4 regions of the Pseudoalteromonas sp. Cn5-37 genome follow, and region 4 is predicted to be linked to each of the others. Evidence: predicted binding sites of a transcription regulator. Region 4 holds the regulator's gene; each other region holds the start of a gene.

Region 1 (7,496 bases), on a different contig from region 4:
AGCTCACTATGTTGATGGTGAATACATTGGCGACGGTAAAATTATTGCCGCAGAGTTTATTAACCAAGGCGAGCGTTACACTGCTATTCGCCATACCGATGGTAACTTCTATACGCCTGAAGGCCGCAGCATGAAAAAGGCTTTCTTACGTGCGCCAGTTAACTTTAAGTATATTAGTTCGAGCTTTAACCCGCGTCGCTTACACCCAGTGACCAAAACGGTAAAACCACATAACGGTATCGATTACGCAGCGCGTACCGGTACGCCAGTTGTATCATCGGGTAATGGTAAAGTGATTAGAGCAGGCTACAGTAAATACAATGGTAACTATGTATTTATTAGCCATGGCACACAGTATGTAACTAAGTACTTACACTTAGACAAAAAGATGGTTAGAACTGGTCAGAAAGTGAAGCAAGGCCAAAAGATTGGTACGGTTGGTGCGACAGGTCGTGTAACGGGCCCACACTTACACTATGAATTCTTAGTAAACGGTGTACACCGTAATCCGAAAACGGTCAAACTACCTAAATCAGAGCCTTTACCGCGCGATGAGTTAGCTAAGTTTAAACCGATTGCTGATAACTTCTTAGCGCAATTACAACGTAACCGTGAGTTACAATTGGCGTTAAATAAGTAGTTAAGTAAACATAAAAAAGCCGCTTCAATTGAAGCGGCTTTTTTGTGCCAAATAAACCCGGCTAAAACTATTATAGACTTTACTAAAATGAGTACTGATAGCACTGCGGTTTAATACAACTATTACCTTAAAAGAACATAGATAAGTTGAATAATCAGCGAAATCATCACCAGTGGCCAAATGTACTTTGCATACTTTGTCGCGCCATCAAGCCCCATTCTAGACTGATACTTTTCAAGTAGCGGTATTAGAATAACCAAGGCAACAAAAAGGCATAATAAGATAATAAAAACATTCATGGCGGCTTCCTTACACAACTATCATTTAACTACAATTTCTTTAGGGTGACCCTAGTCTATAGGCAAAAAAAAGCGCAGTAAAATTACTGCGCCAGTCGGTTGGAAGTAAATCGACTTAGCCAACAATCGCTAACAGAATACCTGCTGCAACGGCACTTCCTAATACCCCTGCTACGTTTGGTCCCATGGCATGCATTAACAAGAAGTTATGCGGGTTGCTCTCAAGGCCTACCTTATTAACCACCCGTGCTGCCATTGGTACCGCTGACACACCTGCTGCGCCTACTAATGGGTTGATTGGCGATTTAGAGATCTTATTCAGACCTTTTGCCATAAACACGCCTGACGCTGTACCAATTGCAAAGGCCAATGCACCTAACACCAAAATACCGATTGTTTCTACGGTTAAGAACTTATCTGCAGCAAGCTTTGAGCCTACCGCTAAGCCTAAGAAAATGGTGGTAATGTTGATGATTTCGTTTTGTGCACTATTGCTTAAACGATCAACCACGCCCGATTCACGCATCAAGTTACCTAGGCAGAACATACCTACCAGCGGTGTTGCCGCAGGTAAAAACAAGATAGTTAAACTAAGCACCATTAACGGAAAAACAATTTTCTCTTTTTTCGATACTGTACGAAGTTGCGGCATTTGAATTTCACGTTCTTCTTGCGTTGTTAATGCACGCATAATTGGCGGCTGAATAATTGGCACAAGTGCCATATATGAATAAGCCGCTACTGCTATTGCACCAAGTAAATCAGGTGCCAGCTTAGATGCTAAGAAAATAGCTGTTGGACCATCTGCTCCACCAATAATGGCAATGGCCGATGCATCTTGAAGTGTAAACTCAAAACCAGGAATAAAGTTAAGTAGAATTGCACCAAATAAAGTAGCAAAAATACCAAACTGCGCAGCCGCGCCTAACAGCAACATACGCGGATTTGCTATCAAGGCACTAAAGTCTGTAAGCGCCCCCACGCCCATAAAGATCAAAAGTGGGAACACCCCAGAATCAATCCCGATATCGTACACGTAATAAAGCAAACCACCCGGTTCAGATAACCCGGCTACAGGAATATTAGTTAAAATAGCCCCAAAGCCGATAGGTAATAACAATAATGGCTCAAATTTACGGGCGATTGCGAGATATAATAACCCGCAACCTACCGCAATCATTATTAATGCAGGAAAGGTAAAGTTAGCAATACCTGTCGCATGCCAGAGGTTTAAAACACCATTCATCCTCTGTCTCCTATGCTAGCGCGATTAGCGCATCGCCAGTGGCAACAGAGTCGCCCTCTGCTACTAATACTTCAGCTATTGTACCTGAGTGTGCGGCGCGAACTTCTGTTTCCATTTTCATTGCTTCCATTATGATAACCACATCACCTTCATTTACTGTTTGGCCAGCTTTTACTTTCACTTTGAAAATATTGCCTGCTAACGGCGCGTTTAAGGTTTCGCTAACAGACGCTGAGGCAGATTGAGGAATTAACTCACTGTCTTTTAGAGTTACTTCTTTTAGTTCACCACCTTGCGCTACAACGACATCGTAAACTTTACCGTCAACTTTAACGCTGTATTGCTCTGCTTTTGCAGGACTTGAAGCGGCTGGTTTACTTTCTGACTTAGCAACTTCACCCGTTGGAATTGCTTCAAACGCATCAGGGTTGTTACGGTTTTTAATAAACTTAAGGCCAATTTGAGGGAATAATGCGTAAGTAAGCACATCATCAATCACGTCATCAGCAAGCTCTAAACCTTGCTCTTTAGCTTCACTTAATAACTCTGCTTCAAGCTTCTCAAGTTCAGGCTCAAGCTTATCAGCAGGACGGCAAGTGATTGCTTCAGCGCCATCTAGTACACGTTCTTGCAGCTCTTTATTCATTGGCGCTGGTGTTGCACCATACTCGCCTTTAAGCACACCCGCAGTTTCTTTCGTGATGGTTTTATATCGCTCGCCAGTCAACACATTAAGTACCGCTTGAGTACCAACAATTTGCGAGGTTGGTGTAACGAGTGGAATGTAACCTAAGTCTTCGCGAACACGCGGGATCTCAAGTAATACTTGATCAAGTTTATCAGCAGCACCTTGCTCTTTAAGCTGATTTTCCATATTAGTTAACATGCCGCCCGGCACTTGCGCTAATAAGATACGTCCATCAACGCCTTTAAGGCTGCCTTCAAATGCAGCATATTTCTTGCGTACGTCACGGAAGTAAGCAGCAATTTCTTCTAATTGGTTTAAATCAAGGCCTGTGTCTCGCTCAGTGCCTTCTACAATTGAAACGATGGTTTCTGTGGCGCTATGACCATAGGTCATACTCATTGACGAAATAGCCGTATCAAGCATATCGATACCTGCATCGATCGCTTTTTGGTAAGTTGCAGTGCTTAAACCTGTGGTTGCGTGGCATTGCATCGCAATAGGAATAGACACAGTTTCTTTTAAACCTTTGATCAACTGTTCACAATCATAAGGCTTTAATAAACCTGCCATATCTTTGATACAAATTGAATGACAACCAAGATCTTCTAGTTGTTTTGCAAGCTCAAGCCACATATCAAGCGTATGGACTGGGCTTACTGTGTACGAAATAGTACCTTGGGCATGAGCACCTACTTTAACAGCAGCTTTAATGGCAGTTTCAAGGTTACGCACATCGTTCATCGCATCGAAAATACGGAAAACATCAACACCGTTTTTGTGGGCACGCTCAACAAACTTTTCGACTACATCATCAGCATAATGACGGTAACCTAAAAGGTTTTGCCCACGCAGTAGCATTTGCTGCTTAGTGTTTGGCATTGCCGCTTTTAGCTCGCGAATACGTTGCCAAGGATCTTCACCTAAATAACGGATACACGAGTCAAACGTCGCACCACCCCATGATTCAATTGACCAATAACCCGCATTATCGAGTTTTTCTGCCATGGGTAGCATGTCGTCTAAGCGCATACGCGTTGCCAAAAGAGACTGGTGTGCGTCGCGCAATACTAGTTCGGTTAGTTTTAATTTAGCCATGTTTAAGCTGCCCCGTTATTTTTGTTTATTTCGAAATTGAGCAATTGCAGCGCTGATTGCTGCAATATGTGCCTGTGGCACACCCTGTTGAGGTTGAACTTTTGCTGTACGCGTAGGTTCTGCAGTTGCAGGATCATCAAATCGACCCACCAGCTTTGACATTAAAGTGACTGCTGAAATCAAAATAGTCAGAAAAACAAACACGCCTACCATGCCTGTCACCATCAAACTGGCCGCAGTGGTGAGTAATCCACCTATATCCATACGACTCCCCTCGCTTACTTAAAATAAAAAGTTATTTTTGTTAAATAATTATGCACCAATAATAACAAACAAAATTCATTTGTATAGCACCATTGTAAATTGGTAAAACCAATTAAATTTAAAATAACATGACGTACATATAATTAACACCCTACTATTAGCGCATTTAAAGCCCCGCTATAGATGATATAAATAATCAATATAGCCAGTCGTTATATGCTGAACTATTAATTAATAGCAACAAAATGGCTAAAAACCACACACAACAAGGTGTTATAGGTAGCCAACCCAAATAAAGTTAAATTGGTCTTACCATTTATTGGTGCATTATCTCTTTTTCTCATGCATCTCAATATGAAAAAATATCACTATGAATAAGTTACATGCTTACTCGTAAAAGTTACCAAATGATGAACCCTCTAAAGAACAATAAAAACACACAACCCATTGAAATATATAAAATAAAAGTTCTGGCACAGAACTCGCTTCAGTTACATCGAACTTAAGAAAATTTAAATAGCCAAGGAGACCACTATGTTACGCTGGACAATTACTTTTCTAGTTATCGCGTTAATCGCAGCAGTGTTAGGTTTTGGCGGTATCGCAGGAGCCGCTGCAGGCATCGCTAAGATTATCTTTTTTATATTTTTAGTATTACTTGTTATTTCGCTGGTATCAGGAGCACTTAGAGGCAACGTCCCTAAGTAGTTAAAAGCAGATAACCACTTACTTTATTTTTAAATTTACAAGGAATTTCATTATGAAAAATTCAACTTTAAAAGCCGCAACTATCGCCCTATTTTCAGGTCTTTTCATCATGGGTTGTGAAGACAACTCTGCTGAAGACGCAGGTGAGCGTATTGACGAAGCAATTACTGATACACAAAATGCAGTTGAAGATGCATGTGAAGAAGTAAAAGAAGGTGTTAACGCAGAAGAAACTAACTGCTAATCAGTCACCTTACTTAAGAAAAGCGGCCAAGTGCCGCTTTTTTTGTTTTGTATGCGAGTTAGCGAGTTAGCGAGTTAGCGAGTTAGCGAGTTAGCGAGTTAGCGAGTTAGCGAGTTAGCGAGTTAGCGAGTTAGCGAGTTAGCGAGTTAGCGACTTTAGGCTGCAAGCTGCTTGTGTCAAGAAGCTTGCTAACTTTACTCTTTCCCCTAGAAACTCATTAATTTGTTGGGTTTCGCTCCGCTCTAACCTACGTCACGTAGGTCGTCATTTATGGCGACACATGTTTTATCACTCATACCTGACGGGCTAAAGCCCGACCTACGACTTACACGTAGATTTAAGAAACATCGCGCGAAATAAATTTCACGCCTACGTGAGCCTCAAACTCGATAACTTTACTCTTTCCTCTAGAAATTCGCTAACTTGTTGGGTTTCACTCCGTTCTATCCTACATCATGTAGGTCGTCATTTATGGCGACACATGTTTTATTACTCATACCTGACGGGCTAAAGCCCGACCTACGACTTACACGTAGATTTAAGAAACATCGCGCGAAATAAATTTCACGCCTACGTGAGCCTCAAACTCGATAACTTTACTCTTTCCTCTAGAAATTCGCTAACTTGTTGGGTTTTAATCTGATAGCTGACGGCTCTGAGTGCGTCTCCGTTCTACCCAACGTTATCACTCACATACCTTAGTGAGGGGCACATTTGTCGTTATACTTGCTATATGCCATTGGCCGTCGATAAAACTTACTTTTGCGACATCGCTTACAGCAAAATCTCCGGGGACATTTAAACGCGTTAAGTTGCTCGCTAACTGCTGCTGGCAATATGGGCCGGTATCACCATGCATTACAAGCACAGGCTTCTTTGTGTGCTTTGCGAAGTCGCTGATGGCATCTCGGTATATTTTAAATGCATCACAATTAGAGCGCTGTGATTCACTGCAAGTGGGTTTACTGGTCGGGTGGTAAATATCAGCCTGAAAGCCAAACACATAGGCCTTAGCATCTTGCTGAACAAGCGCTTGTTTTAGCCAAATTAAGTTGTACTTATCACGCTTGTCGGCGGCATCTAGTGCCGCGTTTTTGTCACTTTTTAAAATTTGTGAGCGGCCGTTAAAAGTACCCGGTATATGCAAAGTACGAAATTCAATGTCATCATACTGCCAGCGGGCATTTTCTAGCATTTCAGCTTGGATTGCATAACCTTTTAGTTGCTGTGCTTTTTTTGTATAAGCATCGTCGAACATCAAGCTTTTAACAAAGCTTAGCCGTTCAAGTTCATCAAAACGCACCGATAGCTTTTCTCGGTCGCAATCGGTCCATTCATTATCACCTGGGGTGTAAATAAAAGGCTGTTTGGTCAACGACGTCAATAACGCTTTATTTGTTTGCAAAAGCTTGTTCGTGCAAGCAAGCGCCCCGGATTTCATATCACCAAGATGTATTAAAAAGCCATGAGGTGTTGCTTCGATTGCCTTGGTAATTTTTCCGCCTTTGGCGAGATTAATTTCATCAATCGGGGTGTATGGCATATCGCCCATAACTAAAAAAGTATTTGTGGTCATTGCAAGTGCTAATGACATTGAACTAACAAACATACAACTTACGCCTTTAAAATACACATACCTTAAGCTCTCACAATGACAACTAAATGAAAACCAACTACGGCAGATTTTTTCTATCAATGTTAAACTGCTGTCAGCAAATTAAGTGAGCCCACGAATGACACTAAGTACAACTTACACATTAGATAAACCGTATTATTACGAATGCTTTGATGAGTCTTTGCCTTATTCATCTCAAGCCAAGCCTAAATACCCGCTGTTGATATTGTTAATAACCTTAGGCTTATTGGCGTTTTATCAATTAGAGAATCATTACCTTGGTAGCTTTATGATTATGCTTGCCGTCGTTGAGTGCTTATCGTTTTATTACAAGCGCCCATGGTGGGTCGCAAGACAAATGATGAGCCGTGCATCAGGCAGCGAAGTGACTATCGTATTTGATGATGATGGGGTGAAAGCCGAAAACCCGCATAAAAGCTACCAATTAAGCTGGCAACAGATTAGTGAGATTATTGAAACTGAGCGAGGTTATATTTTAAAGGCACAGCGCGGTATGCAATATATTTCTAAACAAGCGCTAAATGATGAAATGACAGCCGAACTAAATAAAAGAGCCACTCAGTGAGTGGCTCTTAAAATATCTGTCGCTGATTAAACGTTGCCCGGATTTGGGTTAGATTTCTCTGCTTGAATTCGCATGTAGATTTCTTCACGATGTACTGATACATCTTTCGGT
Region 2 (7,496 bases), on a different contig from region 4:
CTGTTGTTTTTGCACCCTGTGTACTAAAATTAAACAACCCAATTTGGTCAAAACTGGAGTATCGATTAAGCATGAAGAAACTGCTTATTTCACCGTCAAAAATGGCGCTTGGCGAGCAAGAAAGTCAAATTTATCAAAATATTCTCAAGCAAGCCTCTGATATCAGCTTAAACCTTATGGCAGTTAAAGTAGAAAACCACCCTGAAGACTTTTTAGGTTGGTGCTATGAGCTATTAAGTGCAAGCCGCGATCGCATTAACTACGATCTGTTAGAAGATAAGCAATTACCCACTCTTAAAAAACTTCATGACTTATTAATTTCTGCAATCAGCTTTTTGCAGCTAAAAACATTAAGGGTTGCGCCATGGCCTGTTATTGCAGGCTTCATCGAGCAGCATAAAGAGCTTGTAGCCCTTGATGAGCAACTACGCTTAGCTAAGTACATTGCTGCAATTAAATCGCAATCCCTAAAAGAGATGATCCCAGAAGACCGTTTAGCGTTTTCAGGTAAACACAGTGCCTCGCTTGATCCAAGTAGCTATAACTTCGACGTTGAATGGTTTGCTTCTACTAAGAACGCGAAAGGTTTCCACCAAATGTTGAGTGATTTACCAGGTGCGTTCGATGAGGCGCTTGCACACATTCCACTTGAGGGTGAAGTAACGCAAGAACATTATCAGCATTTTATGGTTGCTTACTTCATGGCATTTAATGGCAGCGATGAAAAGCCAACGCTTGCTCCTGCTACTCGCTTGCTTGCGATGCGCCGACCTGACGTGTTTACACCAATCGTAAATAGTAAACTTGATGCCCTTTGTGCGGCATTAGGCATTACTAAGCTTAATAACCGTGATTTTGAGCGCTACTGGCAAGATGTTGTCGAAGCAATACATAGCATGCCTTGGTTCAAAATGGCCAGTGCAGCAAATGAGCTTGAACAATCTCTGGTTGAAATCAAAGCCCTATTGCCTAACTTGTTTTATTATGCAGATAAAAGTACCGCTGATAACTCTAACTATATTAAGTTGTTAAACAAACCTAAGAGTACCACGAGCTCAGCAGGTAAAAAGACCGTACGCCGTGGCAAAGAATCAGCAGAGATACTGGTAGACCGAGCATTAGCAAATGATGATATCCCTGAACATATCAAAGCTAAGCGCGATTCAATCATCAGTGAAGTAGAAAAAGGCCGCAGTGTTGAAGAAACCATTAGTCTAATGCGTGCAATTTTCGGCTAAGTTACTCTCAAATAAGCAAAACCCGGTTGCTTCGCAATTGTGCAACCGGGTTATTTTTTGCACCACACATGTGCGCATGAACAATTCAAATAACCATCCTTTTCACAATTAAACAAGTTTAAAAGCCTGTTTTTAAAGCCTTTAAGCATAAAATATCCCGTTAGAAATTAACTTGGCACAACCAGTGCAATATCGTATCCAGACAACACATAGAAAATGTCCTCAAATAATAACCAGACTGCAATCTGAAAATGGGACAAAATCAACATAACAACAGGATACAGAAACATGCTAAAACTAAAAAAAACGGTCGCAGCAAGCGCCCTTGCGCTATTAACTTTGAGCTCAACATATAGCTATGCAGAAGTCACAGCAAACGCTGCGGCAACTTCAAACTACTTATGGCGTGGTCAAGAGCAAGGCGGTGGTGATGCTGCAATCCAAGGTGGTATCGACTACGCAAGTGAATCTGGCTTTTATGCGGGTACTTGGGTATCGAATGCTAGCTGGGCTGACGACATGACTTACGAGCTAGACCTTTATGCTGGTTTTGGCGGTGAAATCAATGAAACCTTTAGCTACGATGTTGGCTACATTTATTATGCATACCCAGATGCAGCGTCTTACACAGATGCAGACTTCTCAGAAATCTACGGTAGCATTAGCATGGGTAGTTTCACCTTTGGTGCAGCTGTCCTAGCAACATCAGCAGCAAGCGGTGACGGTACAGATTTTGGTGATTCACTTTATTTAAATGCTGACTACAGTTTCCCAGTTGGCAGTACCGGTGCAGAAATGGCCCTTCACTTAGGTCATTACTCAGGGGATTTCATTGGTGATGATGACATCATCGACTACGGTGTTTCAGTGTCGAAAGACGGCTTTACTTTCGGTCTTTCAGACAACGACATTGATGGTTCAGATGTAAAAGTGTACGTCGCTTACGCGGTTGACTTCACTTTATAAAGAATGTGTTACTTGCTGCAACACGAAGGGCCGTTAAGGCCCTTTTCTCATTTATATCAATACACTTATGGTACACTATGACCAGTTGAGCCTTGCCAAATGCGATACCATTGTTCACGGTTCATAGTAAGCTGCTTAGCGTCAACAGCTGATTTAACACGCTCAATATTACCCGTACCAAGTACCACAGACGGTGCACTTGGGTGCATTAACAGCCAAGCATAAACAACCTGATCAATGGCTGTGGCGCCAATTTCAGCCCCAACCTGCTCCAACACTGCACGTAAACGCACCGCTTTTTCATCTTCACTTGAGAATAAGCGACCCCCAGCTAATGGAGACCAAAGCATAGGTTTGATATCAAGTAATTGGCATTGGTCTAAGCTGCCATCATCAAGGGCTTTCATCTCGTAAGGTGAAAACTCAATTTGATTAGTCACAAGCTCAAAGTCTAAACGCGACTGCAACAAGCTAAGTTGCGATGGGGTAAAATTAGATACACCAAAGTCAAGCACATCACCATTTGCTTTTAGGGTATTAAATGCTTGTGCCATTTCATCGGCGTTCATCAAGTAATCAGGGCGATGAATAAGTAATACATCTAAACGATCAGTGCTGAAGTTTTTAAGTGACTGCTGTGCCGAGGCAATAATATGCGCGGCACTTGAATCATAATGATTTGCTTTGCCTTGTAGCCCTAGGCTTGCAAACGCAGGCTTGATACCACACTTTGTGATTATTTTGATTTCATCACGAATACTTGGTTTTAGTTTAAGTGCTTTACCAAATTCAGCTTCACAACCGTATTCACCGTAAATGTCAGCGTGATCGGTATGTGACACCCCCATTTCAATTGCATTTTCTAAAAAACTTAAGCATTGCTGGGGCGTTATCTGCCAATCTAGCAAACGCCAGAACCCTAATACCAACTCATCAATACAACGATCATTGTTATTCACCATAACGACCTACTTTTCCTAATAAATTCGACTCAAATTAACTCTTTAACCATATCACAGATTTACCAATCACAGCTGTTAACATACAGTTACAAAATAGATTGCTAATTTGTTACTAAACAGGATATTTTAGTACCTAAAAACAAATGTTATAAAACAAGGAATAAAAAATGAAATCGTCAAATGTTATGACTGCTTTGGTTGATATTTTTATCAGCCCAAGCAAAGCCTTTAATGGTTTAAAAGAAGCAAAAGGTTGGTCTTTTGTTGCCTTTATTTTACTTGCCGGCATTCTCGCTGCCAGCATGTTTGCTTTTTACAATAAGGCTGACCCGCAGTTTTTAATCGATCAACAAGTGGCAGCGGCCAGTGTTGATGCCACCATTGCAGAACAAAAAATGATTCGCCAAAGCATGGAGCAAACCATAGATATGCAAGTATGGTTTGCTATGTTTGGTGGCATTATTGGTTTGGCTGTTATTAATGCTCTAATGGCAGGCTACTACCTATTTGTATCTAAGCAAGACCCAGAAGCTAATTATGGCTATGGTGCGTGGTATGGCTTTGGTGTGTGGACTATGATGCCAATGATTATTTCAAGCCTAGGTTTACTCATCTTAGTATTAACTGCGAGTACCGACCAAATCTCACAGACGTTATTTAACTATGCTTCGATTAACCAACTTTTAATTGGTTTAGAAATTGGCCACCCATTCTACACCTTACTTGAAAGTCTCAATATCTTTTCTATTTGGGGTATTTTCATCGCAGCTATCGGTTTAAAGAGCTGGACTAATTTCACTTTCAATAAGGCGCTACTGTTTGCAGCCTTACCAAGTATTGTTATTTACGGTATTTGGACTGTAATCGCTCTCGTTTAATTCTGCTTTGAGCGGCAATATGCCGCTCTTAACTTCCAAGGAAGAAAGATGAAAAAAGCCATTATAATTGGCCTCGCTGTTACGGCATTTGTCGCTTTACTAATCTCAAAACAAGTCACAGGCAATAAAGATGCACCAGAAATGCATATTGCAGAGGTTGAACAAGGCAATATTGCCGATTCAATTTTAGCCTCTGGTAACCTAGTTTTTAACACCCAAGTGCAACTGCGCTCAGAAGTGACTGGCCGTGTAGCTAAAGTATTTGTAGAAGAAGGTGAAAGTGTCACTGAAGGCGATATTCTTATGCGCTTAGATACGACCGCGTTTGAATCTGAAGTTGCCCGCAATAAAGCCGTGCTTCGTGCGACCGAAATCGATATTAAACATAGCGAAACCCGATTAAAAAATATTGAGCGCCAATTAAGCCGCCAAAAAGAGCTTTATGAAGTTGGCCTTGCTGGCCAAGAAGTGTATGAAAACCTACAAAATGCCCGCGATTTAGCAAAAATAGATATTGAAGCAAAACGTGAAGCTTACAACCAAGCCCAAGCATCACTATTGATTGCTGAAGACCGTTTAAATAAAAGCGTGTTTCGCGCTCCAATGAGTGGCCTACTTGCTTCGGTAAATATTAAAGAAGGTGAAACCGTTATTGCGGGAACAACCAACATTATTGGCTCAGACTTGATGCTAGTAGCTGACCCCAGCGCAATATTAGCCGAACTTCGAGTGGATGAAACCGATATTGCCGGTATCAAACTAGACCAACATGCAGATATCTATGCTGCCGCTTACCCAAATCAACCTTTTACTGGTAAAGTCATAAACATTGGCACATCAGCAAAAAATCAAGCTGGTTCACAAGGCTTATCATTTAAAGTCAAGGTACTGCTTGATGCCACTGACCGCCAGCTTTATGCCGGAATGAGCTGCCGCGCAGAAATCGCCACAAGCATTGCCGAAAACGGCTTAAAACTGCCTATTGAAGCTATTCAAAAAGAGGATGATAGCTACTTTGTCTGGAAGCTTAACGCAGATAACACAGTAACTAAAACAGCTGTTACGGTAGGTATTTCTTCAGATATCGAACAAGCACTAACCAGCGGTGTTGCAAAAGGAGATCGTATTGTTATCGGCCCAGCTAGACCACTTAGCTCACTAAAAGAGGGTGATACGGTAGCCGTTAAAAACAGCCCTGAAAAAGGTGCTAGCTAATGTCTGTGGTGATCAAACTCAGTAATATCAATAAACAATACAAAATGGGCGAACAAGTTTTCAAAGCCCTTGATGATATTAATATTGAAATTGCTCAAAATGAGTATGTTGCCATTATTGGCCCTTCCGGCTCAGGTAAATCAACCCTGATGAACTTGCTTGGCTGCTTAGATACTCCCACCAGTGGTGACTACTATTTAAAAGATAAGCTCGTAAAGCGCATGACCGAAACGGAGCTTGCTCATCAGCGTAATGAAAGTGTTGGCTTTATTTTTCAAAGTTTCAATTTATTACCAAGAGCATCCGCCCTTGAAAATGTTATGCAGCCCTTAGTGTATCGATTTATCTCAGCCAAAGAGCGAAAGCAACAAGCGCTCGAATCATTACAACGGGTTGGTCTTGGCGATAAGGTGAATCACCTTTCAAGCCAACTTTCTGGTGGTCAACGTCAACGTGTCGCTATAGCTCGCGCACTAGTTACTAAGCCCCATATTCTACTTGGTGATGAGCCTACCGGTAACCTAGATAGTAAAACCACCACTGAAATCATGGCGCTGTTTGATGAGCTTCATAACGAAGGACACACCATTATTTTGGTTACTCACGAACAAGATATTGCTGATCACTGCCAACGTGTTATTCGTTTAGTTGATGGCAAAGTTGTTAGTGATACCCGCAAAGGCGAAGGAGCAAGACAACATGTTTAAATCTGCTATCGCTGTAATGGAAGGCACAAAAGCAGCACTGATGGCAATTAAAGCCAATGCAATGCGTAGTGCCCTTACCTGCTTGGGCATTATTATTGGTGTTGCTGCAGTTGTGACCGTGGTAGCAGTAATGCAAGGGTTTACCAAGCAAATTAATGATCAGCTAGCTGATATGTCTCCAGATGTCACCAATATAAAGCCTTACACTAGCGTAGAAAAAGAAATGGTAGGGCAACAAGCAAAGTTAACCTACAGCGACTTTCTAACTCTAAAAGCACGCGTGAAAGAAGCTGAAACCTTTACTGCGCTTATGTTTACTTGGCGCTTTTCGGGTGCAGCAGAGTATGGCAATAAAAGCCATGCTTCACGGGTAATGGGCACAGAGCAAGACTACCAAAAAGCTTACCGTACCTACCCAGAACTCGGCCGATTTATTCGCGCAGAAGATGATGCAAAACGCCGTAGAGTGGCGTTTATTGGCCCTTCAATTATCGAAAAGCTTAACCTGCCAGAAAACCCTGTAGGTGAATATATCAAACTCGGTGGTGAGTGGTTTCGCATTATTGGTGTTGCTGAAAAACAAGGTAGTTTATTAGGTTTTGACCAAGACGATTACATCAATATTCCGATAAGTACCATGAGTGCGCTAGAAGGCGGCAGTGTTGATACCAATGTACAAATGATGTTTCGGTTGAAAGACGATGCTAACGAAGCGCAAGTACTGGCTAAAATTCGCCGCATCTTACGTCAATTACATAAACTGAAAGACGGTGAAGATGACGACTTTGAATTTGAAACCGCCGAAAAAGCCCGTGCTAATATCGATAAATTTACCGGAAGTGCAACCGCAATTACCGCGGGGATCGTAGGTATCAGCCTGGTAGTTGGTGGTATCGGAGTGATGAATATCATGCTGGTTTCGGTAACAGAACGTACGCGTGTGATCGGCACTTTAAAAGCATTAGGGGCAACACCTGGTTTTATTATGCTGCAATTTTTAGTTGAAGCTGTGGTGCTATCACTGTTTGGTGGTTTAATTGGTTTAGCGATAGGCTACGGTGCTGCGGCACTAATTTCAGTTTTAGTGCCGAGCATGCCAGATGCCTACATACCGGGTTGGGCGATTATGCTGTCATTTGGCTTTACTTCATTGATTGGTATTGTGTTTGGCTTAGCGCCCGCTATTAAAGCTGCACGCTTAAACCCAATTGATGCACTGCGTTATGAATAACTAGTCTGGCTTATAAGGTACTTGAGCGCAGCTTATTTCAACTGTTTTCGGGTACCAAATAGGCCCAACTTGGTTTACTGCAGCTTCAGCTAAACCATTGGTGAACGACTTATAAGTGTGAACAGTTTGCCATTCGGAATCAGGGCACTCCTCTGATAAGTCTACAGGCTCTGAACCTTCGTAAAGCGCCGCGGCAAAGTTATGATGCCATTGCTCTGTTGCAGGCGCTTTATTGGCTTGTGCAGCACTGCCATTATCAAAGTAGATATTTGTGCAACCACTTAAGGTTGCCACTAACA
Region 3 (7,496 bases), on a different contig from region 4:
TCGCTCTATGCAAGCCTTCGGTGAAGGTCTGCCATCTAGGGTGTTTGCAATGCAAGAACGCCCAGGATCTAATATGGAATCGGGTGGTTTTGTTGAAACTGGCCGTGAGCTTGATATCGCGATGAGCGACCGTGGTTGGTTGAGCGTACAAGATGCATCCGGCAATGAGGCGTACACCAAAACTGGCACATTAAACATTACTCCAGATGGCGCATTGATCACCAGCCATGGCCGTCAAGTAATTGGCGAAGGTGGTCCAATCATTTTGCCATTGCCTATTGAAAAAGTTGAGTTTAGTGAAGATGGCGCTATTCAGGTTCGCCCGCAAGGTGCGCCTGCTAACTTTTTGGAAGTGGTTGATCGCTTAAAAGTGATTGAGGCTGATAACACTCAGCTTGAAAAAGGCAATGACGGTTTATTTCGACCAAAAGAAGACATGTTGGTCAATGACCTTTGTGGTTTTTGTGACATTTCACCAAACGTAAAAGTATTGTCGGGAACGCTTGAAATGTCGAACGTAAACCCAGTGCATGAAATGGTCGATATGATCAGCAATCAACGCCAATTTGAATTACAAGTTAAATTGATGAAAACAGCCGAAGAGCTCGATGAGCGTCAAGATCAGCTGTTACGCATTGTTTAAGATGACTGAGAGGGTAGAGTTATGAATCCTGCATTATGGATCAGTAAAACCGGGCTTGACGCCCAGCAAACCGATATTTCGGTGATCTCAAATAATCTCGCGAATGCCAGCACGGTAGGCTACAAAAAAAGCCGCGCCGTATTTGAAGATTTACTATATCAAAACATTAACCAGCCAGGTGGCCGCTCGTCGCAAGACACTGAAATGCCGTCAGGCTTAATGCTTGGTGCCGGTGCCAAAGTGGTTGCTAACCAAAAGAACTTTTCACAAGGTAATATGCTTACCACTGAAAATTCATTGGACTGGATGATCTCAGGCCCAGGTTTTTTTGAAGTGCAATTACCAGATGGCAATATTGCCTATTCACGTAATGGTCAATTCACGACTGACGAAGATGGTCGCATTGTAACTTCCGGCGCGGGTTTTCCATTACAGCCAGAAATGAACGTACCGGACGATGCACAATCAATTACTGTTTCACAAGACGGTGAAGTATCAGTGCGTATTTCAGGTCAAGCAGAGAACGTGGTCATCGGTCAGCTCACCATTAGTGATTTTATTAATCCATCGGGTCTTGAGCCTATGGGGCAAAACTTATACACAGAAACCGCTGTGAGTGGCGCACCTGTGCAAGGTAATCCTGGTATCGACGGTTTAGGCACTGTGGTTCAAGGTTCCCTTGAAACCTCTAACGTGAATGTAACGGAAGAGCTTGTTAACTTGATTGAAACGCAACGAATTTATGAAATGAATTCAAAAGTGATTTCAGCGGTTGATGAAATGCTTAGTTACATCAATCAGCAACTTTAATGGGTAGGAGGCAGCATGCGTAATATTATCTTAGTCACATCAGCAGCATTGATGCTGGGTGGTTGTATGACAACGCAAAATCATCATGTGGTTCAGGATGACCCTTACTATGCGCCTATGTATCCGGAACCAAGTACTGAACAAGTGGTACCAACAGGTTCGTTGTTTGATAGTTATTCGGCAAATGACTTGTACTCAGATAAAAAGGCATTACGCGCCGGCGATATCATCACTGTTAAATTGCAAGAGTCTACCCAAGCAACTAAAGCGGCAAAAACTGAAACCGACAAAGAAACAGATGCTAGTTTAGACCCTGTTATTGGGCTTGGCGGAAACCCGGTTAACATTGGTGGCGACAGCATTCAGTTTGGTATTGGCTCAGGGGCATCGTTTAAAGGCGATTCAAAGTCTAACCAATCAAATAGCTTATTTGGTGATATTTCTGTCAATGTGATGCGTGTTTTACCGAATGGGAACTTGGTTATTCGTGGTGAAAAATGGCTCACTTTGAATACTGGTGAAGAATTTATTCGCCTAGAAGGTTTAGTTCGTCCTGAAGATGTGCAAGCAGATAACACAGTAACTTCCAATCGTATTGCTAATGCGCGAATTCAATACTCAGGTAAAGGGCAAATTCAAGAAACGCAAAGTGCAGGTTGGCTGTCTCGTTTCTTTAGTAGTTCGCTTTTCCCATTTTAGAGGAATAAAGTCATGAATGGGTTTAAATACATCATCGCTCTTTGCTTAATTAGCCTGCAGTTTTCTGCACAGGCTGAGCGAGTCAAAGATGTATCTATGGTTGAGGGCGTACGCTCTAACCAATTAGTGGGTTATGGATTGGTTGTTGGTTTGCCTGGCACAGGTGAACAAAGCCGATTTACTCAACAAAGCTTTAAAGCCATGTTAAATGGTTTTGGTATCACCTTACCAGATAGCTTAAAACCTAAGATTAAAAATGTTGCAGCTGTGGCTGTGCATGCAGAGTTACCGGCATTTAGAAAACCCGGTCAAACCATTGATATTACGGTTTCGTCTATTGGTAGTGCGGGTAGTTTACGTGGTGGTACCTTATTACAAACCTTTTTAAAAGGGGTTGATGGCAATACCTATGCGATTGCACAAGGTAGCTTAGTTGTAGGTGGTTTAGGTGCGGAAGGGGCTGATGGTAGCCGTGTAATTATTAACACACCCACAGTGGGTCGTATTCCAAACGGTGCCATTGTAGAGCGTGCTATTAAGAGCCCGTTTATGCAAGGTGACTATATTACCTTTAATTTAAATCGCCCAGATTTCACAACAGCAAAGCGCCTAGAGCAAACCATCAATGATTTGGTGGGGCCTGACAGTGCTCAGGCAATTGATGCAGCGTCAGTGCGAGTGTTAGCACCGCGAGATGCATCTCAACGTGTTGCGTATTTATCTACCCTTGAAAACTTAGAGTTTAAGCCTGCAGACACAGCAGCAAAAATTATTGTTAACTCCCGCACAGGTACAATTGTGATTGGCAAAAACGTGAAGCTACAGCCTGCGGCAATAACTCATGGTGGTTTAACGGTTACGATTGCTGAGCAGCAAAATGTGTCACAGCCAAACGCTTTAAGTGATGGTGAAACTACCGTTACCAATCAAAGTATTATTGATGTGAACGAAGATGATTCACGTGCTTTTGTATTTAATCCAGGTGTTAATCTTGATGATCTCGTACGCGCAATCAATGAGGTGGGGGCCGCACCGGGTGATTTAATGGCAATCCTTGAAGCTTTAAAAGAAGCGGGGGCGATAAACGGGCAACTGGTTATCATTTAAATTAAAACGCGCTGTCGAGCGCGTTTTTTGTTTCTATAACCTTTAATCCTTCAGTGTATAAACATCAGCCAAAATCTTGGCCCTGAAGTTACTCCATTCCTGTATCAGTTATTAGCTACTCATTTATAAAGCTTTTTATTGGCGCAATTTTTGCATTTTAATTTTCATTATTAACTATTGTGTCAAAAAGCTGATGGATACTAATCATCTCGACAAGCAAAACTTTTTTGATTTAGGCAACTTAGACTCGCTACGTCAAAGTGCTCTAAAAAGTGATGCCTCTAGCGATGCGTCAAAAGAGGCGCTGAAAAAAGCGGCGGCACAATTTGAATCTATCTTCACTCAAATGCTGCTGAAAAGCATGCGTAAAGCAAATGAAGCGTTTGAAGATAAGGATAGCCCATTTAATTCAAGCGGCGTTAAGTTTTTTGAAGAGATGCATGACCAACAGTTATCGGTTGAGCTTTCATCAAACGGCTCGCTAGGCCTAGCTGACTTAATCGTTCAACAACTCTCGCCAGATGGTAAACAGTTTACTCCAGGTTCTGTGCTTAGAACGACGGCTGAGTTCGACAGTGATAAGCGCGCAACCGGTGCAACGAGCGACAGTCACAAGATTAAAGCTGAGCCAAACGCTGTTGCAGATACTGCTGCGAACGAGCAAACAGAAAACCGCTTTGAAGATGCTGAGTCTTTCATTAGCTCTGTTTGGGAGCACGCTAAAAATGCGGCTGAGAAAATTGGCTTAAATCCAGCTGTGATGGTTGCTCAAGCAGCACTTGAAACGGGCTGGGGTAAACACATCATCAGTAAAGCTGATGGCACCAGTAGTAACAACTTATTCAATATTAAATCGGATAGGAGCTGGCAAGGTGATAAAGCAAGCAAAGTCACGCTTGAATTTGAACAAGGCGTGCCAGTTAAAAAGCAAGCCAGTTTCCGCTCTTATCAATCGATTAAAGACAGTGTTAATGATTTTGTGGATTTCTTAAATGAAAATCCACGTTATCAAGAAGCACTCAATAATACCGCAGAGCCTGCAGCCTTTTTAGATTCGTTACAAAAAGCAGGTTATGCAACTGATCCAAATTATGCCGATAAAATTAAGCAGGTATTGAAGCGCGTTGAGCTTCAAAGCGTCGCTGCTTCATTGGTACGTTAAGGAGTAGACCCTCATGTCATTTAGCTTATATGACATAGCAAATGCAGGTATCAGAGCTAACTCTGAGCTTTTACAAACCACCAGTAAAAACATCGCCAACGTTAATACCGAGGGCTATGTGCGTGAGCGCACTGAGTTCACAACCATGATCGATAATCAAGTTGGTCGTGGTGAAACGTATCGTTTACTGAATGAATTTGCGCAAAAGCAACTAAATCGAGATACCTCTAGTAAAACTTTTTTTGATCAATTCGTCACAGAAGCGAGTCGAGTTGATAGCTTGTTTTCTGAAGAGTCAAACAGCTTATCAACCAGTATCAACTCGTTTTTTAACAACATACAAGAAAGTTTAAACCAGCCTTCATCATCTGTAGCACGGTCATTAGTAATGACTGATGCACAAAGTCTAATTGACCAAATGGAGCGTTTATCAGGCATTGTTGCAGATCAGCAAACCGTAGTTAATGATCAATTAGAGATTTTCTCTGAAGAAGCAAACGACCTTATTCAAACTATCAGTGAATTAAATACTAAGATCGCGTCAGTAGATGGCACCTCACAAGAATCAGGATCTAGCTCGCTTTATAATGAACGAGATAAAGCAATTCGTGATTTATCTGAGCTAATCGATCTTGAAACAGTTGATGGGCCCAATGGTTCTAAACAAGTATATATGGGAACAGGCCAAGCCTTAGTAATGCAGCATGGTGCTTTTAATCTATTTTCTTTAACGGGCGACCCTGATCCTAATTTTAAAGAATTACACTTAGATACTAATGACGGTAAAGCTATTTCGCTAGAATTAGATACAGATAAGTTAAAAGGCAAAATTGGTGGCTTACTGGCATTTCGTGACGATATTTTAGTGCCAGCACAAAATCAATTGGGTCAAATGGGTTTAACATTGGCCGATGCTTTTAATCAGCAAAATCATTTAGGTATGGATGGTGATGGCAATTTAGGTGGGGATATATTTAAAATTCCTACCGTTGATGCATTTGCTTATCAAGCTAATAACGGTAATTCGAGTATGACGGCAACGGTTGAACCTGGACAAGGCAGTAATTTGCCGGCCAGTGATTTTATTGTGAAATACAGTGATACAAATGAAGTTGAAATTTACCCTGTTGATAATAAAGGCGAGACGATTAAAGATGCCAACGGCGATGATATTTTTACTATAGCAGCCGTTGATCCAGCAACAGGTAAGGTTAATTTAGCCGATAACAGCCCTGCAAATGATGGTTTAGATTTGTTTGGTTTAGAAGTTACCCTCGATATGACTAATCCGCCAAGTGTTGATGACCAATTTATGGTTAAACTCAACTCTCAAGCATCAACAAGCTTAGAGCTTGCAACAAATCGTCCAGAAGATATTGCACTCGCTTCACCTATTCGTACCGCAAACGATATTAACAATACAGGCACTGCCAATATTTCAGCAGGGACTGTGTTAGATGTTGGTGCCTTTTTAACTGACCCTATCAACTTACCAAATGGTGAAATAACCGTTCAAAAAACAGCCGAACCTGATGTGTATACAGTTACTGATGGGGTTAATACTTCAAGTTTTACTGGCACACCACCATTAAATAATGTTCTTCAAGCTGCTGGCGGCGGATTTCAAGATTATGGTTTTGACTTTAATATTGAAGGAACGCCAGCACTTGGCGATACGTTCACTATTGAAGCGAACGAAGGAGGCTTTGATGATAACCGTAATGGGCAACTATTAGCTGACATTCAAAACGATAACATTGTCAGGCAAAATGTTTCAGGTAATTCAAAGAATAATCATAAAACTCTAAATCAAGCATACACTGGTTTAGTATCAGATATTGGTGTAGTTACTTCGCAGGCACAAACAAGTCAACAGGCGTTTAGCGCATTAGCAGAGCAGTCAGAAGCTTGGTATGAATCATTATCAGGGGTAAACCTTGATGAAGAAGCGGCAAACTTACTGCGCTTTCAACAGTCGTATGCAGCATCAGCGCAAGTACTTGCCACTGCTCGTTCAATATTCGACACCTTACTTAATTCGGCGAGGTAATTATGCGTTTATCAAATAACTTAATGTACCAAAATAGCGTTAATAAAATTCTTGAAGGTCAGCAAGGTGTTGCTAATGCACAAGAGCGTGTAACAACAGGTAAAAAGTATTTATCGACCTCTGAAAGCCCGTCTGCTTACTCACAAGCAGCATTATATACAAATAAAATTCAAACAAACGAGCAGTATACTAAAAATATTAATCAGTTGAATGGGCGGCTAGAAACAGAAGAAAGTATCTTACAAAGTATCAACACCACCATTCAGGCAGCCCAGGAGCTGACGATTCGAGCGGGTAGTGGTGCCATGAGTGATGATGATTTAAAATCTATTGCGAGTGAATTAAGCGAGCTGCAAAAAAGCCTAGTGAGCTTAATGAATAGTCAGTCAGAAGACGGTAAATATATTTTTTCTGGCTATCAAGATACAACTCAAACCTATAGCTTTAACTCAAATACAGGTCAATACGATTATCAAGGCGACCAAGGCCAGCATTCAGTCACTATTGCACAAGGGGTGAATGTTAAATCGAGCGATAATGGTTTTAGTGCTTTTGAAAATGTAAATGCGCGTTTAAATGTTGTTGATAACGAAGGCACTGTGACGGGAAGTATTACTGCACAAAGTACTGTGTATGTAAAAAACCAAGCTGATTTTGATAAGTTCCACAAAGCAAATTTTGATTTAGATCCCACAGCTACAGCTGCAGATAACTCTTTTCAGGTTGAGCTTGTCGCCGGCGTTAACTCGGGCGATCCAGATACCTATGTAATTAATGATGGTTATGGTAACCCCGTTACACCGGCTGTCACTGGTGAATTTACAGGGGAGCCTATTGAATATGCAGGCATGGAGTTTAAGCTTGAAGGCACTGCACCAGGGACATTCGAGTTTGAATTAGAAGCCCCACATAAAGAAAATGTACTCAATACTATGCAAAACTTAATCATCAGTTTAAATAGCAGTTTAGCAGGTGATGAGCTTAATGATGCACTGGCAGACGGCTTAGACCAATTACAAAGCGCC
Region 4 (7,496 bases):
CAACGCCATGGCGACCGCTCTATTTGGGTTAACCCGCCTGCATTTCCGCTTGAAACTGAAGAAATGGATGGCGTATTTGGTTTGCCTTATCAGCGTATTCCGCACCCAAGCTACGGCGATGAAAAAATCCCAGCTTATGAAATGATTAAAACCTCGGTGAACATCATGCGTGGTTGCTTTGGTGGTTGTTCTTTCTGTTCAATAACAGAACATGAAGGACGTATTATTCAAAGCCGTTCTGAGCAATCAATTATTGATGAAATTGAGCAAATTCGTGACAGAGTACCGGGCTTCACAGGGGTTATTTCTGACTTAGGCGGACCGACCGCGAATATGTATAAGTTGCGCTGTAAGAGCAAAAAGGCAGAGAGCACGTGTCGTCGTTTATCATGTGTTTATCCTGATATCTGCAAGCACATGGACACGGATCACACCCCAACGATTGAGCTTTATAAAAAAGCTCGAGATGTAAAAGGTGTGAAGAAAATCTTGATCGCGTCTGGCGTACGTTATGACTTAGCCGTAGAAGACCCTCGCTACGTAAAAGAGTTGGTTACCCATCACGTAGGCGGGTACTTAAAAATTGCCCCTGAGCACACTGAAGATGGTCCATTATCTAAGATGATGAAGCCGGGCATGGGAGCTTACGATAAGTTTAAAGAGCTATTTGATAAATACTCAAAAGAAGCGGGTAAAAAGCAGTATTTGATCCCGTATTTTATTTCTGCTCACCCAGGAACGAAAGACGAAGACATGGTGAATATGGCGCTATGGTTAAAGGCTCATGACTTTAAGCTTGATCAAGTACAAAACTTTTATCCATCGCCGATGGCCAATGCAACCACAATTTATCACACTGAGATGAACTCGCTGCGCAATATTAAGAACAATACTGAGCAAGTGCCTGTTCCAAAAGGCGCACGCCAGCGTCGCTTACACAAAGCGATTTTACGATACCACGATCCTGCTGGTTGGCCGATGATCCGTGAAGCACTAAGAAAAATGGGCAAAGCAAATTTAATTGGTAAAGGGCCGAATTGTTTGGTTCCTGAAGAAGGTCGAAACGAGAAAACTGCTAAAGGTAAGGGCGGTAAAGGCCGTGCAGCACTGACTCGTCATACCGGTTTTAGCCAGTTTAAAAAGGCCAATACCAAACCTAGAGTAGGTAAAAATAAGCAGCGTGCAAAGTAAAAGATATAAATACGGCCCTTAAAGGGCCGTTTTTATTTATACCAATTCGCTTAATTAAGTATTATTGTGAATTGGTATCAGATCAATAGCCAGGTTGCGGTGCCTAAAAAGGCAAAGATACCAACAATATCAGTGACGGTTGTCAGCACTACACTGCCGGCAAGGGCTGGGTCTATTTTCATTTTCTTAAGAATTAATGGAATACTCGCACCTGCAATACCTGCGGCAACAAGGTTCATAAACATTGCAAAGGCCAGCACTGCGCCGAGCTTAAAGTCCCATTGCCATAGGGCAACCACTCCAGCAATTAATATCGACCAAATAATACCATTCAGTGCGCCAATCGCCAGCTCTTTGAGTAATAAGAAGCGTTGGTTGGTTTGGTTGATATGGCCAACCGCTATACCACGAATAACCAGGGTTAAGGTTTGGCTACCTGCAACGCCACCCATTGAAGGGACGATACCATTGAGTACCGCTAAAATAGGTAAGATTGCTAAGGTGTTTTCGAAAAAGCTTGCCACAATGGCTGCTAGCAATGCGGTTAATAAGTTAACCCCAAGCCAAATAGAGCGACGCTGCGAACTTTTTAGCACTGGCGCAAAGGTATCTTCTTCGTCGTCAAGACCAGCGAGGCTTAGCATGCTGTGCTCTGCATCTTCACGGATTACGTCAACGATATCATCGATGGTAATACGGCCAAGCAAGTGAGCGTTATCATCTACAACAGGAGCTGAAATCCAGTTGTGACGCTCAAATAGCTGCGCCACATCGCTTTCATCCATAGAGATTAGGATTGACTCACAGTCTTCATCCATTAAATCACGAACAACTTTATCAGAAGGACTTGTCAGTAGCGTGGTTAACGAAAGCGCCCCTAAAAAGCAGTTATGTTTATCAACTACATATAAATCATCGGTACCCTCTGGTAACTCACCTCGTAAGCGTAAATAGCGTAAAACTACATCTAGGGTAACATCTGGACGAATGGTTACCGTATCGCTGTTCATCAGGGCTCCGGCTGAGCGCTCTTGATAAGAAAGCGCTTGAGTTGCCCTTTCTCTATCTTGCGAGTCCATCGCGCTAACAACGTCTTGATATACGGTATCAGGAAGACTACGTAAAACCTCACCTAAGTCATCGTCGTCCATATCTTCTGTAGCAGCAGCAATGTGCTCAGGCTCCATCTGGGCAATAATGCCAAGACGTACATCTTCAGAGAGTTCCTCTAGAACATCACCACGGACATCTGGGTCAACCAGCTGCCAAAGCATACGACGAATTTTATGGGGAGAAGACTCAAGTAAAAGGGCTGTATCACAAGGTGCCGTTTTGGCTAACATGCCGCGCACTTGAACAAATTGACCACTATTGAGTGACTTGGTCACTTGTTTGAGTTGTTGTAGTGGGTAATCTTGTTCAAAGGCTTCTGGCATTGGCGTCCTTACAACTGAAAAAAGTTTAAATAGGCTATGCAAATACAGCATAGTTGCTTTGTAGTGTATTTGCAGAGATATCGTCGCACTGCGATAAATTTATTAAGAGTTTTGTAATTTAGAAAAGCGAGCGATATAAAAGTAGGATATTTAAAGGGAATTTTAAATATCCGAAGTAAGTTTACCGTAAACCTTGAAGTCTTAGCAAATGCTATTCTTGCTCGTGAAAGCGTTGCGCAATTAATTCGCCGATTGCCGTTAATGCAGCGTCAGCGTCAGGACCTTCGCATACAACACGAACCTCTTTTCCTTGACTACTTTCAAGGAGCATTAACGCTAACACGCTGTCGCCTTCAGCTTCTTTCTCATCTTGAAAAAGTGTAATTTTGGCATCAAATTGCAGTGCTAGTTGCGCTAAAACAGTCGCAGCGCGAGCATGTAAGCCAAGTTTGTTTTGAATTAAAAAGGTATCTTCAGCGTGCATTGTTGGTGCCTAGTTAGATATCTTGTTCGCGGTGGCGAATTTTTACATTAGCATGAGTTTTAGAAAAGCTTTCACCAATTGTTTGCGCTAAGTAAACAGAACGGTGTTGGCCTCCTGTACAACCAATTGCAATGGTTAGGTAACTGCGGTTATTGCGCTCTAGATGTGGCAACCAAGTCTGTACAAAGGTTTGAATCTGCCAAGTGAACTTTTGCACTATGCTGTGGCTAGCTAAATAATCCCTGACAGGCTGATCGAGGCCGGTTAGTGGCTTTAAATCAGGCTCCCAGTGTGGGTTCGGTAAAAAGCGTGCATCAAAAACGTAGTCAGCTTCTTTTGGAATGCCATGCTTAAAACCAAACGACATAAACGTAATAATCAGTTTTTTATCTTTCTTACCTAAAATCTTTTCACGAATTGATTCTGCTAACTGATGAACACTCAAATCAGTGGTATCAATCATAAAGTCAGCGCGGGTGATCAGCACATCAAGCAGGATTTTTTCTTGTTTAATGGCAAGATCAAGCGGTAAAGAATCAATCGATAATGGATGCAAACGGCGAGTTTCAGAAAAACGCTTGATTAGGGTTTGATCATCACTATCTAGGTAGAATAGTGTTGGGTTAGCAAAACCTGGCAGGTACTCAAGAATATCATTAAACTCTTGCTGCTCTTTCGGTAAGTTACGTACGTCGATACTGACGGCAATTTTGTCATAATTATCAGAAACACTTCGCACGAGCGAAGGCAGTAGGTTGACAGGAATATTATCAACACAGTAGTAGCCTAAGTCTTCAAGAACTCGTAAAGCGACCGATTTCCCCGAGCCTGAGCGACCGCTGATAATTATTAATTCCATTTATGCCTCTGATGCAATTACTTGAAATAGTTGCTGATCGCTTGTAGCACTTCGCAACTGTTTACAAAAATCTTTATCTTTAAGTCTATCAGCAATTGTTGACAAGGTCTTCAAGTGCAACTGGCAATCGCCATCTGGTACGATGAGTGCCACAAAAATATCAACGGGACGATTGTCTATCGCATCAAAATTGATGGGAGATTCACTGACAATAATAAATGCATGAGGTTCATCAGCACCACTCATTCGACCGTGGGGAATAGCTATTCCTCGGCCGATACCTGTACTACCTAACTTTTCCCTGTTCAGAAAAGCATCTAGGATATCTTGTTGAGATAAATGAGGAAACTGCTGGTGAGCTAACTCGCTAATATACTCAAGAATTCTTTTTTTGCTATTAAAAAGGACCGCAGCTTTGCTGCAGTCCTGATTAGTAAGTGAACTAAGTTTCATAATTTAATGTCGAGCTAATTTCTCTTTATGCTTAATGACTTGGCGATCAAGTTTATCGATCAATGAGTCAATTGCTGCGTACATATCTTGATGTTCTGTAGAAGCGAACAACTCGCCTCCGTTTACATGTAAAGTTGCTTCTGCTTTTTGGCTTAATTTTTCTACATCTAAAATGACATGAACATTATTAATATGATCAAAATGCCTTTCTAGTTTTGCGAACTTAGTGTTTACATAGTCTCTTAATGAATCAGTGACTTCTACGTGACGACCAGTTAAATTTAGTTGCATAAGCATTTTCCTTCTATGTAAAACGTCTAAATCAGACTTTTACGCTGATTAGACGGAGGTATTGCTAGAGACTCACGATATTTTGCAATTGTACGTCTAGCTACTTTAATTCCTTGCTCAGCCAATATATCTGCAATTTTGCTATCACTCAATGGTTTAACCGAGTTTTCTGCAGCAACTAACTTCTTGATTAAAGCGCGAATTGCTGTAGAAGAGCACTCACCACCATTTTCGGTGCTGACATGGCTTGAGAAGAAATATTTCAACTCAAAAATTCCCCTTGGGGTATGCATATATTTTTGTGTTGTAACCCGAGAAATCGTCGATTCATGCATTTCGACCATTTCAGCGACATCGTTTAGCACCATTGGCTTCATTGCTTCTGGGCCATGTTCAAAGAAAGCTTGCTGTTGTTGCACGATACAGTTGGTCACTTTTAGTAAAGTATCGTTACGGCTTTCTAAGCTCTTAATAAACCACTTTGCTTCTTGTAAGTGAGAACGAATAAATTGGCTGTCGCTACTTGATTTAACAGAGCGAGACATCGCTGCATATTGGCTATTCACTCTAATTTTTGGCATACAATCTGGGTTTAACTCGACTACCCAGCGGCCTTTCACTTTTTTCACTGATACATCGGGTATGACGTACTCAGATTCTTCGCGTACTATGCTATCCGCAGGCTTAGGATTTAAGCTGTGAATGAGCGTCATCACTTCTTTAAGCTCGTTTTCTTTAAGCTTAGTCTTTTTCATTAAAGTGCGATAGTCGCGACTTGCTAATAATTCGATATGCTCAGATAAAACCATTTTAGTTTCAGCTAAATATGGCGTATTGGCATCGAATTGACGAAGTTGTATACACAGGCACTCTTGTAAACTTCGGGCGCCGATACCAACTGGATCGAATAACTGTATTCTTTTTAAGACAGCTTCAACTTCATCGAGTTCGATTTCTTCTTCATCATTATTTTGATTAAAGCTTTCGACAATATCTTCGCAGCTAACCGTTAAAATACCTGAGTCATCGATAGCTTCAACGATGGCAACGGCAATCGCTTCATCGGTAGGACTAAATGGTGTGAGCTGTAGTTGCCACATTAAATATTCTTGCAGTGTTTCTGTTGAAGCACCTTGGTAAATAGACTCGTCTTCAGGCATTGGCCCAGACGATGTTGATGGGGCGGCACTCATGTACTCATCCCACGTAACATCCATAGCTAAGTCATCGCTAACCGTATCCTTACTCAGAGCATCACTGCTTTCTTGCTCGAATTCGCTAGGTGCTTCGTCGGCAGACGCGCTGACTTGTACATCGTCAGACTCCGCTTTTTGCTCATTCTTACCGATGCTTTCTTCGTTGTAATCCGCTTCTTCCACTTCAAGCAGAGGATTACTATCAAGCGCTTCTTGAATTTCTTGCTGGAGATCCAATGTACTGAGCTGCAACAAGCGAATGGCTTGTTGCAGTTGTGGAGTCATTGTAAGTTGCTGGCCCATGCGCAGCTGTAATGATTGCCTCATGTATCCCTAACAATCCTTTTTAAGTTATCGGTAACGGTGAGGACACTGTTATCGATTTATTGTCATTGTATAAGTCTAGCAGATGCTCTAGTCGGTGGCGTAATGGTTACAGCCTGAATTGCTCGCCTAGATAAACATCACGTACAGTTTGGTCAGCTAATACGTGCTCAGGTGTCCCTGATGCAATTAGCTCCCCATGAGAAACAATGTAGGCTTTTTCACAAACATCAAGGGTTTCTCGAACATTATGGTCAGTAATAAGTACACCAATACCACGATTTTTTAGGTGCTCAATAATTTTCTTTATATCTAACACCGAAATAGGATCAACACCAGCAAAAGGCTCATCTAAAAGGATAAATTTAGGATTAGCGGCTAATGCACGTGCAATTTCAACGCGGCGTCGTTCACCACCTGACAGTGCCATACCTTGGCTATCGCGAATATGTTGAATGCTAAATTCATCTAATAAGTTGTTAAGCGTCTCTTCGCGCGTTGTTTTGTTAAGATCTTTGCGGGTCTCTAATATGGCCATCAAGTTTTGGTAAACTGTTAATTTTCGAAAAATAGACGACTCTTGTGGTAGATAACCAATACCTAAGCGCGCACGGCTGTGCATTGGCAAAAGCGTGATATCGTTATCATCGATGCTTATTTTTCCTTTGTCGCTTGGTACGAGGCCTACAATCATATAGAAGGTCGTTGTTTTACCTGCACCATTTGGCCCTAACAAGCCAACAATACTGCCCGCTTCAACTTCAAGACCGACATTTTTAACCACTTGGCGGCCTTTGTAGCTTTTAGCTAAAAGCTCTGCTTTTAATGTGCTCATGGTTGGCCTTTATCGTCTTTTTTATTTTCTACAGGCACTAAAATAGTGTGTACACGATCTGTTGAGTTTTCGTCTTTTTCTGCGCTGATCAGCTGTTGAGCCATATCATAGGTAATGCTTTTTGCCGTTACTTTTTGACCCGCTTGAGTGACTTCAGCTTCGCCATTGAGTGTTAAGAAGCGTTTCGCAACATCATAACGAACTTCTTCGGCGCTGGCACTCATCACGGTACCATCAGCTTGCTTTTCTTCGAAGTAAGCTGGTTTGCCTGTAGCGATAATTAATTCGACTGTACCTTCGGTGTCACCGCCATGTGCCTCAAGTCGCTCTGCTGTAATGCGACGATCACCATGCACGATCTCTACGTTACCTTCGAATATGCCAACGCCATCTTTTAGTTTACCGACTTGGCGATCTGAGCTAATGC

What was found. Region 4 encodes sigma-54, which starts transcription at its own class of promoters, with help from an activator protein. Its sites were predicted from a motif close to GTTGGCACGNNNNTNGNNT; they were not measured.
Region 1: a site for sigma-54 is predicted at 4,702-4,720, ahead of L1266_RS06475 (DUF1328 domain-containing protein). Genes of this name have one in related genera too.
Region 2: a site for sigma-54 is predicted at 1,410-1,428, ahead of L1266_RS12850 (TorF family putative porin). Genes of this name have one in related genera too.
Region 3: a site for sigma-54 is predicted at 3,397-3,415, ahead of flgJ (flagellar assembly peptidoglycan hydrolase FlgJ). Genes of this name have one in related genera too.

The regions. Positions count from the first base shown of each region.
Region 1 covers NZ_JAKGBA010000002.1:367,932-375,427, reverse strand. Annotated here, with positions in the region: gene L1266_RS06495 (peptidoglycan DD-metalloendopeptidase family protein) at 1-640, shown strand, start outside; gene L1266_RS06490 (sodium ion-translocating decarboxylase subunit beta) at 1,055-2,185, opposite strand; gene oadA (sodium-extruding oxaloacetate decarboxylase subunit alpha) at 2,196-3,968, opposite strand; gene L1266_RS06480 (OadG family protein) at 3,984-4,232, opposite strand; gene L1266_RS06475 (DUF1328 domain-containing protein) at 4,767-4,940, shown strand; gene L1266_RS06470 (hypothetical protein) at 4,993-5,184, shown strand; gene L1266_RS06465 (hypothetical protein) at 5,870-6,793, opposite strand; gene L1266_RS06460 (YcxB family protein) at 6,918-7,385, shown strand; gene csrA (carbon storage regulator CsrA) at 7,412-7,496, opposite strand, start outside.
Region 2 covers NZ_JAKGBA010000009.1:124,341-131,836, reverse strand. Annotated here, with positions in the region: gene L1266_RS12855 (hypothetical protein) at 72-1,238, shown strand; gene L1266_RS12850 (TorF family putative porin) at 1,527-2,204, shown strand; gene L1266_RS12845 (aldo/keto reductase) at 2,270-3,163, opposite strand; gene L1266_RS12840 (YIP1 family protein) at 3,334-4,044, shown strand; gene L1266_RS12835 (efflux RND transporter periplasmic adaptor subunit) at 4,093-5,259, shown strand; gene L1266_RS12830 (ABC transporter ATP-binding protein) at 5,259-5,966, shown strand; gene L1266_RS12825 (ABC transporter permease) at 5,959-7,197, shown strand; gene L1266_RS12820 (Bor/Iss family lipoprotein) at 7,198-7,496, opposite strand, start outside.
Region 3 covers NZ_JAKGBA010000007.1:151,301-158,796, reverse strand. Annotated here, with positions in the region: gene L1266_RS11455 (flagellar basal body rod protein FlgF) at 1-643, shown strand, start outside; gene flgG (flagellar basal-body rod protein FlgG) at 665-1,453, shown strand; gene flgH (flagellar basal body L-ring protein FlgH) at 1,469-2,152, shown strand; gene L1266_RS11440 (flagellar basal body P-ring protein FlgI) at 2,165-3,259, shown strand; gene flgJ (flagellar assembly peptidoglycan hydrolase FlgJ) at 3,453-4,421, shown strand; gene flgK (flagellar hook-associated protein FlgK) at 4,435-6,471, shown strand; gene flgL (flagellar hook-associated protein FlgL) at 6,474-7,496, shown strand, end outside.
Region 4 covers NZ_JAKGBA010000023.1:30,239-37,734, reverse strand. Annotated here, with positions in the region: gene L1266_RS17925 (YgiQ family radical SAM protein) at 1-1,191, shown strand, start outside; gene mgtE (magnesium transporter) at 1,269-2,627, opposite strand; gene L1266_RS17915 (HPr family phosphocarrier protein) at 2,839-3,111, opposite strand; gene rapZ (RNase adapter RapZ) at 3,125-3,970, opposite strand; gene ptsN (PTS IIA-like nitrogen regulatory protein PtsN) at 3,971-4,423, opposite strand; gene hpf (ribosome hibernation promoting factor) at 4,427-4,714, opposite strand; gene L1266_RS17895 (RNA polymerase factor sigma-54) at 4,741-6,237, opposite strand; gene lptB (LPS export ABC transporter ATP-binding protein) at 6,344-7,069, opposite strand; gene lptA (lipopolysaccharide transport periplasmic protein LptA) at 7,066-7,496, opposite strand, start outside.